Regions from separate parts of the Halomonas sp. KM-1 genome, predicted to be linked through region 1. Evidence: predicted binding sites of a transcription regulator. Region 1 holds the regulator's gene; each other region holds the start of a gene.

Evidence for each region. Region 1 encodes sigma-54, which starts transcription at its own class of promoters, with help from an activator protein. Its sites were predicted from a motif close to TGGCACNNNNNTTGCTNT; they were not measured.
Region 2: urtA (urea ABC transporter substrate-binding protein) is a predicted target of sigma-54. The motif match lies at 2,496-2,513, and genes of this name have one in related genera.
Region 3: B8115_RS19055 (NarK family nitrate/nitrite MFS transporter) is a predicted target of sigma-54. The motif match lies at 2,156-2,173, and genes of this name have one in related genera.

Annotation. Positions count from the first base shown of each region.
Region 1 covers NZ_BAEU01000141.1:62,949-67,080, forward strand. The annotation lists gene lptC (LPS export ABC transporter periplasmic protein LptC) at 1-69, shown strand, start outside; gene lptA (lipopolysaccharide transport periplasmic protein LptA) at 66-593, shown strand; gene lptB (LPS export ABC transporter ATP-binding protein) at 601-1,326, shown strand; gene B8115_RS17740 (RNA polymerase factor sigma-54) at 1,502-2,923, shown strand; gene hpf (ribosome hibernation-promoting factor, HPF/YfiA family) at 3,032-3,340, shown strand; gene ptsN (PTS IIA-like nitrogen regulatory protein PtsN) at 3,347-3,817, shown strand; gene rapZ (RNase adapter RapZ) at 3,864-4,132, shown strand, end outside.
Region 2 covers NZ_BAEU01000117.1:13,260-17,391, reverse strand. The annotation lists gene urtB (urea ABC transporter permease subunit UrtB) at 1-985, opposite strand, end outside; gene urtA (urea ABC transporter substrate-binding protein) at 1,060-2,349, opposite strand; gene B8115_RS13120 (tripartite tricarboxylate transporter permease) at 2,749-4,132, opposite strand, start outside.
Region 3 covers NZ_BAEU01000149.1:28,220-32,351, reverse strand. The annotation lists gene B8115_RS19060 (nitrate regulatory protein) at 1-586, opposite strand, end outside; gene B8115_RS19055 (NarK family nitrate/nitrite MFS transporter) at 679-2,031, opposite strand; gene B8115_RS19050 (murein L,D-transpeptidase catalytic domain family protein) at 2,395-3,120, opposite strand; gene B8115_RS19045 (murein L,D-transpeptidase) at 3,291-4,132, shown strand, end outside.

The DNA.
Region 1 (4,132 bases):
TATCATCCCCCGGAAGGCGCTCAGCCGGGACAGGCCGACCCCGTCACCCTGGAGGAACTCACGCCATGAAGCGACGCAAGCTTCCAACGCCACGCATGCTGCTCACCCTGGCATTGATCGGCCTGGCATGGAGCCCTGCCGCGAGCATGGCCCAACAGCGCGACGCCGACCAGCCCATCCATATCGAGGCCGACCGGCTCGATCTCGACGATGTCGCCGGCACGGCGGTCTACACCGGCGACGTGGACATTCGCCAGGGCACCATGCGTATCACCGGCGACCGCGTCGAGCTCCGGCGCAACGCGGCCGGAGAGTTGTCACGCGCCACGGCCCGCGGCGAGCGCGCCTACCTAGAACAGCAGCCCGACCCCGATCAGCCCGTGGTCCGCGGCTGGGGACGTACCGTCATCTATCACGCGGCCGAACGCCGCGTCGAACTGATCGACCGCGCCGAACTGCACCAGGGGGGGGACACCTTCGATGGGGGCTATCTCGAGTACTTCCTCGACCGTCGCGTGGTTCAGGCCCGCGCCGAGAGCGAAGGCGTCGAAGGACGCCAGCGTATCCGCATGACCCTGCAACCGGAGCGCTGAGATGGCGATGAAGACCCTGCACGCCCGTCACCTGGCGAAAAGCTACAAGCGCCGGCGCGTGGTGCACGACATCAGTCTCTCCATCGAACAGGGCTGCGTTGTGGGGCTGCTCGGCCCCAACGGTGCCGGCAAGACCACCTCGTTCTACATGATCGTGGGGCTGGTCAAGGCCGATGCCGGCAACGTCTGCATCGACGATCTCGACCTCTCCAAGAGCGCCATGCACGAGCGCGCCAAGGCGGGCATCGGCTATCTGCCTCAGGAAGCTTCGATCTTCCGCAAGCTCTCGGTGGCCGACAACATCATGGCAATCCTGGAAACACGCAAGGACCTGGATCGTCAGGGGCGTCAGCAGCGCCTGGAGCAGCTGCTGGAGGACTTTCACGTCACCCACATCCGCGACAACCTGGGCATGAGCCTGTCCGGGGGTGAGCGGCGGCGAGTGGAAATCGCCCGGGCGCTGGCCACCGAGCCGGCCTTCATTCTGCTGGACGAGCCCTTTGCCGGGGTCGACCCGATCTCGGTGGGCGAGATCAAGGGCATCATCCGCCAGCTGAAGGCCCGCGACATCGGCGTGCTGATCACCGATCACAACGTTCGCGAGACGCTGGATATCTGCGATTCGGCCTACATTGTCGGCGACGGCCAGATCATCGCGGAAGGTGACGCCGAAGCCATCCTGGCCAACCGACGCGTGCGCGAAGTCTATCTCGGTGAAGACTTCCGCCTTTAGTGCGCCATGTCCATAGCGCATTCCGCTCTGACAAGCAAGAACCTGATCTTAAATTAAAACCTTCTAACAGGCATGAATATTGCCGATGGCATGCTTATTGCAGCCTTGAGCTCTTGCAAGTGATCCTCGGCCAGTCTAGGGTAGAGTCTTTCCGGCAAATGAGCCCATTATTCTCATGGCCATGAAAGCATCATTGCAACTGCGAGTCGGCACTCAGCTGACCATGACACCACAGCTACAGCAGGCCATCGCGCTGCTGCAGCTCTCCACCCTGGACTTGCGCCAGGAGATCCAGCAAGCTCTCGAGTCCAATCCCATGCTGGAGCTCGACGACGGCTTCGGCGAACAGGCCGTCAGCGACCCCCAGAGCGACGACTGGGCCAGCGAAATTCCCGGTGAGCTCTCCACCGACAGCGACTGGACGGATACCTATCCCGATCATGGCAGCGGCACCGCCGGCGCCACCGGTGAAGGCCCCGACTTCGAACGCCAGGCCTCTGGGCAGACGCTGGCCGGCCACCTGATGTGGCAGTTGGCGATGATCGATGTGAACGAGCGTCAGCGCCAGATTGCCGAGAGCCTGATCGATGCCGTGGACGGCACCGGCTACCTGACCCAGCCGCTGGAAGAGATCCGCGACGGCCTGCGGCGCCAGGGCCTCGAGGGGTTGCCCACCCGCGAGGTCGAGCAGGTGCTGCTGCGCCTGCAGCAGTTCGAACCCACCGGTGTCTTCGCCCGGGATCTACGCGAATGCCTGATGCTGCAGCTCGCCACCCTGCCTGACGACACTCCCCTGCTGCCCCAGGCACGCCGCCTGGTGCGCCAGTTTCTCGAGGCCTTGGCCGCCGACGACCGCCGCCTGCTCAAGCGCCGCCTGAGCCTGGACGACGAGGCCCTCGACGACGCCATTGCTCTGGTACGCTCCCTGAACCCCCGCCCCGGCAGCGACTATGCCGAGGTCGGCAGCAACTACATCACCCCCGACCTGGTCGCCTATCACGACGAGTCCGGCTGGCGCGTGGAGCTCAATGCCGAAGCGCTGCCACGGCTGCGCATCCAGCCCGACTACGTCGCCCTGGTGCGGCGCGCCGACAAGAGCCAGGACAACCAGTTTCTCAAGGACCACCTTCAGGAAGCTCGCTGGCTGATGAAGAGCCTGGCCAGCCGTAACGACACCCTGCTGCGGGTGGGGCGCGAGATCATGGCCCGCCAGATCGACTTCCTGGAGCAGGGCGAGGAGGCGATGAAGCCCCTGGTGCTGGCCGACATCGCCCAGGCCGTGGAGATGCACGAGTCGACCATATCGCGGGTGACGACGCAGAAGTTCATCCACACGCCGCGCGGCGTATTCGAACTGAAGTATTTCTTCTCCAGCCATGTCGGCGGCAACGGCGAGGGAGACGCTCACTCCAGCACCGCGATTCGCGCCCGCATTCGCAAGCTGATCGCCGACGAGCCACCGCGCAAGCCGCTCTCGGACAGCCGCCTGGTGGAGCTGCTGGCCGACGACGGCATTCAGGTGGCGCGCCGCACCGTGGCCAAGTATCGTGAAGCGCTGGGGATACCCTCCTCGAGCGAACGCAAGCGCTTTCGTTGAAGTCGAAACGCAGCGTTGACAGCGGACAAGAGCGTCGTTCGGAGGGGTTTGCAAGGAGGCAAAAAGGGTTACAATCAAACCACCACTCGAAGGACGAAGGAGCTTGTCATGCAAGTCAACATCACCGGCCATCATGTTGAACTGACCAATTCCCTGCGTGACTACGTGAGCGAGAAGCTTAGCCGCGTCCAACGGCACTACGACAACATCACCAACGTCCAGGTCACCCTGTCCATCGAGAAGGAGCGCCAACAGGCCGCCTGCACGCTGCATGCCGCCGGTGCCGACCTGCATGCCGAAGCCTCCGACCCGGACATGTACGCCGCCATTGATGCGCTGACCGACAAGCTCGACCGCCAATTGGTCAAGCACAAGGAAAAGGCCCAGGCCCGCGCCCAGGGCGCCGGCATTCGCTGAGTTGCCATGACACTGGAAACCATACTGCCCCCTGAACGCGCGCTGTTCGACGTTCCCGGGGGCAGCAAGAAGAGGGTGCTGGAGTTTTTCAGCACCTTCATTGCGCAGAACACCCCGAGCCTCGATAGCCAGGAGGTCTTCGGCCGATTGATCGGCCGTGAGCGACTGGGCAGCACCGGCATCGGCAATGGCGTCGCCATTCCGCATGCGCGAAGCCCGCACTGCCACAGCCCAGTCGCCGCCTTCCTCAAGCTGGCCGAGCCCATCGATTTCGACGCCATCGACGGCGAACCGGTCGACTTGGTCTTCGTGCTGCTGGTACCCGAGGAGGCCGACGATACGCATCTGTCGCTGCTGAGCCAGGTAGCCGGCGTGATGAACGATGCCGAGACCCGTTCACGGCTGCGCAAGTGCGAAAGCCAGCGCGAACTTCACGAGCGTCTGATCGACGCCATCCGACGACAGTCTTCGGCCTGACCGCTACCCCTTGCCGCTCGGCCAGCCCCTGATCAGGAGAAACGTAATGCAGCTTGTGATCATCAGCGGCCGCTCAGGCTCCGGCAAGTCGATCGCACTGCAGGCGCTCGAAGACATCGGCTACTACGCCATCGACAACCTTCCGGCGATGCTGCTCGGCTCGCTGGTCGACGAGCTGCGCGGCTCACCCACGGCACAGCAGTGCATCGCCGTAAGCATCGATGCGCGCAATCTTCCTCACGCGCTGGAACGGTTCCCCAGGCTGCTGGAGGAGCTGCGCGCCAAGCAGGTCGACTGTCAGATCGTCTACCTCAC
Region 2 (4,132 bases), on a different contig from region 1:
CGGGTAGCAGTTGCTGCATGGCCCAGGTGGTATAGGCGCCCAGCATGATCAGCTCGCCGTGGGCCATGTTGATCACCCCCATCACCCCGAAGGTGATGGCCAGGCCGATGGCGGCGAGCACCAGCACCGAGCCGAGCGAAAGGCCGAAGTAGAGCGTCTCGGCGGCGCGGTTGACCTTGAGCATCTGTTCGATGCCGTTCAATGCCTCTCGGGCGGCGTCGGCCACGATCGGATCGTCGCCGTTGGTGGCACGGTTGAGGGCCACACGTACCCGGGAGTGCAGGCTGCCTTGCAGATCGTCTATGGCCTCGAGCTCACCCTGTTCGAGACGGTAAATTGCCAGTGCCTGAACCAGGCGTCCGCGCACCCGCGCATCAGGCTCCTCTTCAATTACCTCGGCCAGCGGACCGGCCAGATCGCCATCGACTTCACCCAGCAGACGCTCGGCGGAAGCGCGGCGCAGCCCGACGTCGGCGGCGTAGAGATCGACCACGGCAATGGCACTGCGCAGCTGGTTACGCAGCGCGTTGTTGATGCCGATGCGGTCCAGCTCGCGGCGAGACATCTGGCCCAGCGGCTCACCGCTCAGCGCATCCTGTACCGGCCAGTCACGTCCGGTATTGTCCAGCACCACCACGAAGCGGCCGTCACCGGCGCGCTGCAGGCGGCCGTCGAGCAGCGCCTGCAGCCAGTCGCGGGCGCGGGGATCGTCGCTGTGCACGATGGCATCGATGGCATCGCCCTTGGCGGGAAACGAATCGACATCCAGCGCCTCGAGCAGCGTCATGGCGGCGACATCGTCGTTCGGCGCGGCTTCCTGGGCCGCAGCGGGGGTCGTGATGGAGAGGCCGAGCACCAGCACGAGGCTCAGAGCGAGAGCCAGCAGCCATGAGCCCCGGCTCTGGGAGGTACGTTCATCCTCGGCGGCATCGGTGCCGGCCCTCGCCCCGGCCGTCGCTGGCCCAAGCATGGGGGGGTATCTCATCGGAGCGTTCCTCGGAAACGATGGAGAAGGCGTGCTCCCCCGCTGCACTTGGGCAGCGGGGGGCGGGGTACTGCTTACTCGGCGAGCGCCGCTTCGGCCTCTTCGGCCGCCGTGCTGCCACCACAGCGACCGGTAGCGACATTGAAGTTGCCGCAGCGCATCGGCGCCTGCCAATCGGCCATCAGATCGCGGGAGCCCGGCAGGTAATCGGACCAGGCATCGCCGGCAACCGTGGAGGGCGTCTGCCATACGATGTCGAACTGGCCGTTGTCCTGGATCTCACCGATCAGCACCGGTTTGGTGATGTGGTGGTTGGGCATCATCGCCGCATAGCTGCCGGAGAGATTGGGTACCACCACGCCAATGATGGCGTCCTTGATGGCATCGGGATCGGTGGTGCCTGCCTTGCGTACCGCCTCGGCCCACATGTTGAAGCCGATGTAATGGGCCTCCATCGGATCGTTGGTCACCGCCTCTTCGTCGCCGGTCCACTCGATCCAGGCGTCGATGAAGTCGTAGTTGGCATCGGTGTCCACGCTCATGAAGTAGTTCCAGGCGGCCAGATGGCCGACCAGCGGTGCAGTGTCGACACCGGTCAGTTCCTGCTCACCCACCGAGAAGGCGATGACGGGGATGTCGCCGGCGTCCACGCCCTGGTTGCCCAGCTCACGGTAAAACGGCACGTTGGCGTCGCCGTTGATGGTGGAGACCACCGCGGTGGGCTTGCCCTCGCTGCCGAAGCGACGCACCTCGGCGACGATGTTCTGCCAGTCGCTGTGCCCGAAGGGGGTGTAGTTGATCATGATGTCGTCATCCGCCACGCCGTGCTCTTCCTTGAGGTAGGCCTCGAGGATGCGGTTGGTGGTACGCGGATAAACGTAGTCGGTGCCGAGCAGCGCGAAGCGCTCGATTCCCATCTCGTTGATCAGGTAGTCCACGGCCGGAATGGCCTGCTGGTTGGGGGCCGCCCCGGTGTAGAAGACGTTCTCGGAAGACTCCTCACCCTCGTACTGCACGGGGTAGAACAGCAGACCGTTGAGCTCCTCGAACACCGGCAGCACCGCCTTGCGCGATACCGAGGTCCAGTTGCCGAAGACCACATCCACTTGGTGCTGTTCGAGCAACTCACGAGCCCGCTCGGCGAACAGTGGCCAGTTCGAGGCCGGATCCACCACCACAGCTTCGAGCTGACGTCCCAGCAGACCGCCCTGCTCGTTCTGCTGCGCGATCAGCATCTCCACGGTATCTTTAAGGGTCGATTCGCTGATGGCCATGGTGCCGGATAGCGAGTGCAGGATGCCCACCTTGATGGGGCCTTCCTCGGCCAGGGCCTGACTGGCGGACGCGAGGGAAACCGCTGCCATCAGAGCCAGGGTGGTGGAACGAAACGGGAAAGGCATGATGCGTCGGGAAGCGTTCAAGCGAACCTCCTTGCGCCCTCTGAGGGAGGGACTTGTTGTGAGGGATCATGTGCAGCCGGCATTGGCTACACAGCGCTAGGCATCCTGTCGTTGCAAAGCGTGCGCCATGATGCGGCAAGCTCTAAAAATTCTTTGCGTGACATTTAGTTGCACAAAGCTGCCAAGTAAAAATGAATCACCTACGCACCTCAGACGTGCAGCTTTGGGCGCCATGAACGCGCCGCGACGGAGCGGCTGCACCACCACGAAGCACCATGGCGGTGCAGTGGGAAGAAGCGGAAACGAAAGCGGGGGCGCCGATCGCTCGGCACCCCCGTTTCAAAGGCAGGAAGGTTCGGGTTGTCAGACGCTGCGGCGTGCCATCATGCGCTTGATCAGCGGCAGAGTCAGCGACAGCGCGGCAATGATCAGCAGCCACATGGAAATCGGCTTGTCGATGAAGATCGACCAGTCACCGCCGGAGATCTGCAGCGCCCGGCGCATGGACTCCTCCATGATGTCGCCGAGAATCAGCGCCAAGATCAGCGGAGCGGCCGGGAAGCCGAACAGGCGCATGCCCAGCCCCAACAGGCCGAAGCCGAGCAGGAGCAGCAGATCGAAGACGCTGAAGCTCATGCCGTAGACACCAAGCATGCAGAAGATAAGGATCAGCGACAGCAGCAACGGTCGAGGCATGTCGAGGATCTTGGCGATCAGCGGTATCAGCGGCAGGTTGAGCACCAGCAGGAAAATGTTACCCAGGTACATGCTCGCCACCACGCCCCAGAAGACGTCAGGACGGTCCACCAGCATGGCCGGACCGGGCGATACACCCATCACCAGCAGCGCACCCAGCAGCACCGCGGTAGAGCCGGAGCCGGGCACGCCCAGGGTCAGCAGTGGCACGAAGGAGCCGGTACAAGCCGCGTTGTTGGCCGACTCCGGCGCCGCTACGCCCTTGATGTTGCCCTTGCCGAAGGTGTCTCCATCCTTGGCCAGACGCTTCTCCATGCTATAGCCCAGGAAGGAGCCGATGGTGGCGCCAGCCCCCGGCAGCACACCGGTGAAGAAACCCAGGATCGAGCTACGGCCGATCGGTGCCGCGATCTCCTTCACTTCCGACTTCGACAGCTTGAGCGAGCCGATGGCATTGCGCGGCTGCTCCTTGCCACCACCGCCTCTGAGCAGCATGAAGAACACCTCGGTCAGGGCGAATATACCCAGCGCCACGACCAGGAAGTCGATGCCATCCAGCAAATGCACGGTGCCGAAGGTGAAACGCTCGGTACCGGTCTGCAGGTCGATACCCATGATCGAGATCATCACCCCGACCACGGCAGCGATCAGTCCCTTGATCAGCGACTTGTCGGACAGCGACACCACTGCGGTAAGGCCCAGCACCATCAACGAGAAGTATTCGGCGGGGCCGAAGCTTACCGCTACCCGACCCAGCAACGGCGCCACCAGCATCAGGAAGATGATGGAAACGGTGCCGCCAATGAACGACGCGTAGGCGGCAATGGCCAGCGCCTTGCCCGCCATGCCCTGCTTGGCCATGGGATAGCCGTCGAAGGAGGTCGCCACCGTACCTGCCACGCCAGGGGCATTGAGCAGGATCGACGAGGTCGAGCCGCCGAAGATCGCACCGTAGTAAACCCCCGCCATCAGGATCAGGCCCGAGGACGGCTCCATGCCAAAGGTCAGCGGAATCATCAGCGCCAGGGCGCTGATCGGCCCCAGACCCGGC
Region 3 (4,132 bases), on a different contig from region 1:
GCAGCAGCAGCTGACGATGCGCATCGTCGAAGGTGCCGGAGGTGAAGCCGGCGGCACCGCAGGCACGCTCCTGGCCGGCCAGCTCCTTGCCCTGCATCAGATGAAAAACGGCGACCAGCGCCAGGGTGATGTCGGGGTCGCCGGCGGTATCGGCGGCTTCGAACACCACCGAGAGCAGGGCGCTGATGAGCTGATTGTACGATTGGGTTGCCGCATCGGGGCCGGTGCCGAGTGCGGCGATGTCGCGGCGCAGCGCGTCCAGGCCTTCGAGAGCGTGCCAGACGAAGGCAACCCGCTTGAGCAGCCTAGCAGTGGTGGCGGGGCGACCGGCGGTCTCGCCCAGCGCCTCCAGGCGGGAGCGCAGGGCGCGCTCGGTGGCCAGGCACTCCTCTATGCGCTCCTGACGATGCTCGGCGAAGCGCTGTCCGTCGGAGGCCAGATAGACGTTCGAAGCGCCGCGTTCCTTTTGCAGCGCGTGGATGAAACGACTGACGTCGCCGACGATGTCGCAGGCGGCGGTAAGGTGTTCGAGATCGTCGATTTCGCAGCGCTTGGCTGCCAGCAGCAGGCGTTCGGCGGGTGTCATGGCTCACCTCGTTCATACGCAATGGCCGCCGCCCCGAGGGCGGCGGCCAGATTGGGCAAGCGTTGCGGCAGCGGGTGCCGCTGTGCTTGCGATCAGCGCAGCGACAGCGCGCCGGCGCCGGTATCCTCGCCCACGGCCTGGCGATAGGCTTCGGCTTCCTCGGCTTCCGTTTCGTCGCTGAAGCGCACCAGCAGAGCGCAGGAGGCCAGTACCAGCACGATCAGGCCGAGGTAGAACAGGCCCTGCTGATAGGTGATGGCTTCGCTGCGGAAGAGGAAGGCGGCAGCCACGGCGCCGACGTTGCCACCGGCCCCGACGATGCCGGCCACCGCACCCAGGGCCTTCTTGTTGATGAAGGGCACCACGCCGTAGGTGGCGCCTTCGGCCATCTGCACGAACAGGCTGAACACCAGCATGATGCCGATGGCATAAGAGAGCACGTGCATCTGCGAGAAGGCCACCAGGGCGATGCCCTCGCAGATCAGGGCGATGAACAACCAGCGCACGCGCCCCTTGAGGCCGCCGTTGCGGGCGAACAGGTCGGAGAACACTCCGCCCAGGGTGCGGGCGAAGACGTTCATCAGTCCGAACAGCCCGGCGATCATACCGGCGGTGGCCAGCGTCAGGTCGAAGTGATCGAAGAAGTAGATGGCGGCGATGTTGTTGATGGTCAGCTCGACGCCGAAGCAGATGGCATAGACCACGAACAGCGCCCACACGCGGATGTCCTTGGCGGCGGACATGAAGCTCTTGCCGGCACTGTTCTCACCGGTGGCGGGGGGCAGCTCGCCGCGTGCGCGCAGCTCGTCGAAGTTGCCGTTGGGGGCGTCCTGGGTGAACAGCCAGTAGCCGATACCGGTGACGAACATCACCACGCCCGGTACCACCATGGCCAGACGCCAGCCCAGCGTCTCGCTGACGCCCAGCATCAGCAGTCCGGAGAAGATCAGCGGCATGACGATCTGGGTGGTGCCGCCCCCCAGGTTGCCCCAGCCGGCGCTGGTAGCGTTTGCCGTGCCCACCACGTTGGGCGCGAACATCATGGTGGTGTGGTACTGGGTGATGACGAACGAGGCGCCGATGGCGCCGATGGCCAGGCGCGCCAGCAGGAAGGTCTCGAAGCTGTTGGCGAAGCCGATGCTCATCACCGGAATGGAGCCCAGCACCAGCAGGCCGGTGTAGGTCTTGCGCGGCCCGATACGATCGCACAGCACGCCGATCAGCAGCCTCACGATCACGGTGATCAAGACCGAGGCGATGATGGTGTTGCCGATCTGGGTCTGGGTCAGGTTAAGGTCTTCGCGTACCACCGCCATCAGCGGGGCGATGCCGAACCAGCCGAAGAAGCAGATGTGAAAGGCGAACCAGGAGAAGTGGAAGGCACGCATCTGTGGCGTGCGCAGGCTCAAGAGACGAATGCGGTTCGCCTTGTTGAGAATTTCCATGGGCTATGACCTCGTACGGATTGTCGATACATGAGTTCGCCCTTCTCCGTTGAAGGTCAGGTCTGACGCACTCGTACTTCCCTTGGAAGCCTGGTCCACGCCTACCCGGCAATTTGATTCATATCAAGCAATCCGTTTGCCACATCTTCACGTTGTTCATTTAAAACATCGGGTTATGGTTTGATGGGTGGATCGGAGTCCGTATGACCCTGGAAGAGAATGACAAGAGAGAGGTGGGAGAGTGGTCACAGGGTGGCAAGAATGGTGCAGTGCCGCACGATAATGCCCCCTGCTGGTGCTAGGGGGGAGGGCGGCGAGATCGGTTCAGCAGGTCTTCAGGGTTCAGCAGGTCTTAACCGTGGATCAGTACATGGCCAGTTGGGTGGCGTCACGCTCGCAGCTGAGGAAGGCGGAATTTTCCAGCCATTCGGGATCGGGGAAGTAGGCGAACAGGTAATGATCTTCCTTGATGCTGTCGATCAGCGGATAGGTCACTTCCTGGCGTACCGCCGGGCAGCCGTGACTGCGCCCCAGCCGGCCGGTCTGGCGGATGAACGCCTCGCTGACGTAGTCGGCGCCGTGGATCACGATGGCACGCTGATAGGCAAGGTCGTTGACGCCTGGCTCCAGCCCTTCCAGGCGCAGAGAGTAGCCGTTGCGTCCGTAGTAGCTGTTCATGGTGCGAAACAGGCCGAGGCTCGACTGGTAGCTCTCGGGAGTGTTGGAGAACACCGTGGCCTCGGCATCGCCCGAGCCGCGGCCATGGGAAACCAGCTCCTCGAACATCAGGCGCTGCTGGGCCAGGTCGAAGACCCACAGGCGCGGTTCGGTGGAGGGGCGGGAGAAGTCGATGACGGCCAGGCGCCTGGCATCGGGCTCGGCGCAGGCCACGGCTTTGGCGGCCAGCTTAAGCACCACCGGGTTGGCGTCGGGAGCCAGGTTGGCCAGGGTCCGACTGAGCGGTGCGGGAGAAGGATACGAAAGCCCTGCCTGGCTCAGGAAGTTACCGGCATGGGCGGTGGGCAGGGTGACCAGCAGGGAGGCGGCCAGGGTCGAGAGCGGAAGTCGTAGCGTCGGTAAAAAGCGCATTGGCATGCCTATGGCGTTGCAACACCGCAGCGGCAGCGCCGCATACAGGGTAAACGTAAAGAAAAGTGAAGATGCACGGGCCCGGCTGGCTTGCAGCCACTAGCCAGGCACTATTATGAAGAGAGAGGCCAGGAAGGCCAGACCAGCCATCAACGGAGCAGGGGGGATCGATGCGCTTTATTACATGGATGGGAGTACTGGTGATGCTGCTTGTCGCCATGCCGGGAGCCTCGGCGGAGGAGCGGGCGCGCCAGGCGAGCGTTGACGATGCGGATGACAGGCCGAGCCTATCGCCCGCGCTGGCCGATGAAAGCGAGTTGCTGCAGGCGTTCTATGCCCAGCGCGACCATCGACCGGCCTGGCGGGATGAGGAAACGATAGCCGGGCTCGTTTCAACGCTGCGTGCCCTCGATGAGGATGGCTTGACCCCCGAGGACTACCGTCCCGACGATATCGAGGCGGAATACCGCAGCGTGCGCGACGAGGACGCGGATAGCGAACGGCAAATCCACTACGAGCTATTTGCCAGCCGCATGTTGTTCACGGCGCTCGAGCATCTGCAGCGGGGCAAGGTCGACCCCAAATCGCTGAGCGCGGATTGGGAGGTGCCGGTGGAGGCGCCCGACCTGGATCTTGCCGCGATATCGGATGCCATCGACCAGCAGCAATTCGACCGCATGCTGGTGGAGGCGCGACCGCCCTACACGCCTTACCAGCGCTTGCGTGAAGGACTGGCTCGCTATCGCGACATCGAACGGCAGGGCGGCTGGGAGCGGCTGCCGGAACGCGATAGTGCGCTGCGTGTGGGAGACGACGACGACGACGTGGAGCTTCTGCGTGAACGTCTGGCCGTGGCCGGTGTGCTCGAAAATGGGGCGACCGACGACGGGGATGAAGACAACGGCGCCGCTTCCGGGGAGGCTCGGGAGGGCGCCGATCCGCGGCGTTTCGACAGCGACCTGGAAGCGGCAGTGCGCCGTTTCCAGCGGCGGCACCTGCTGGAGCCCGACGG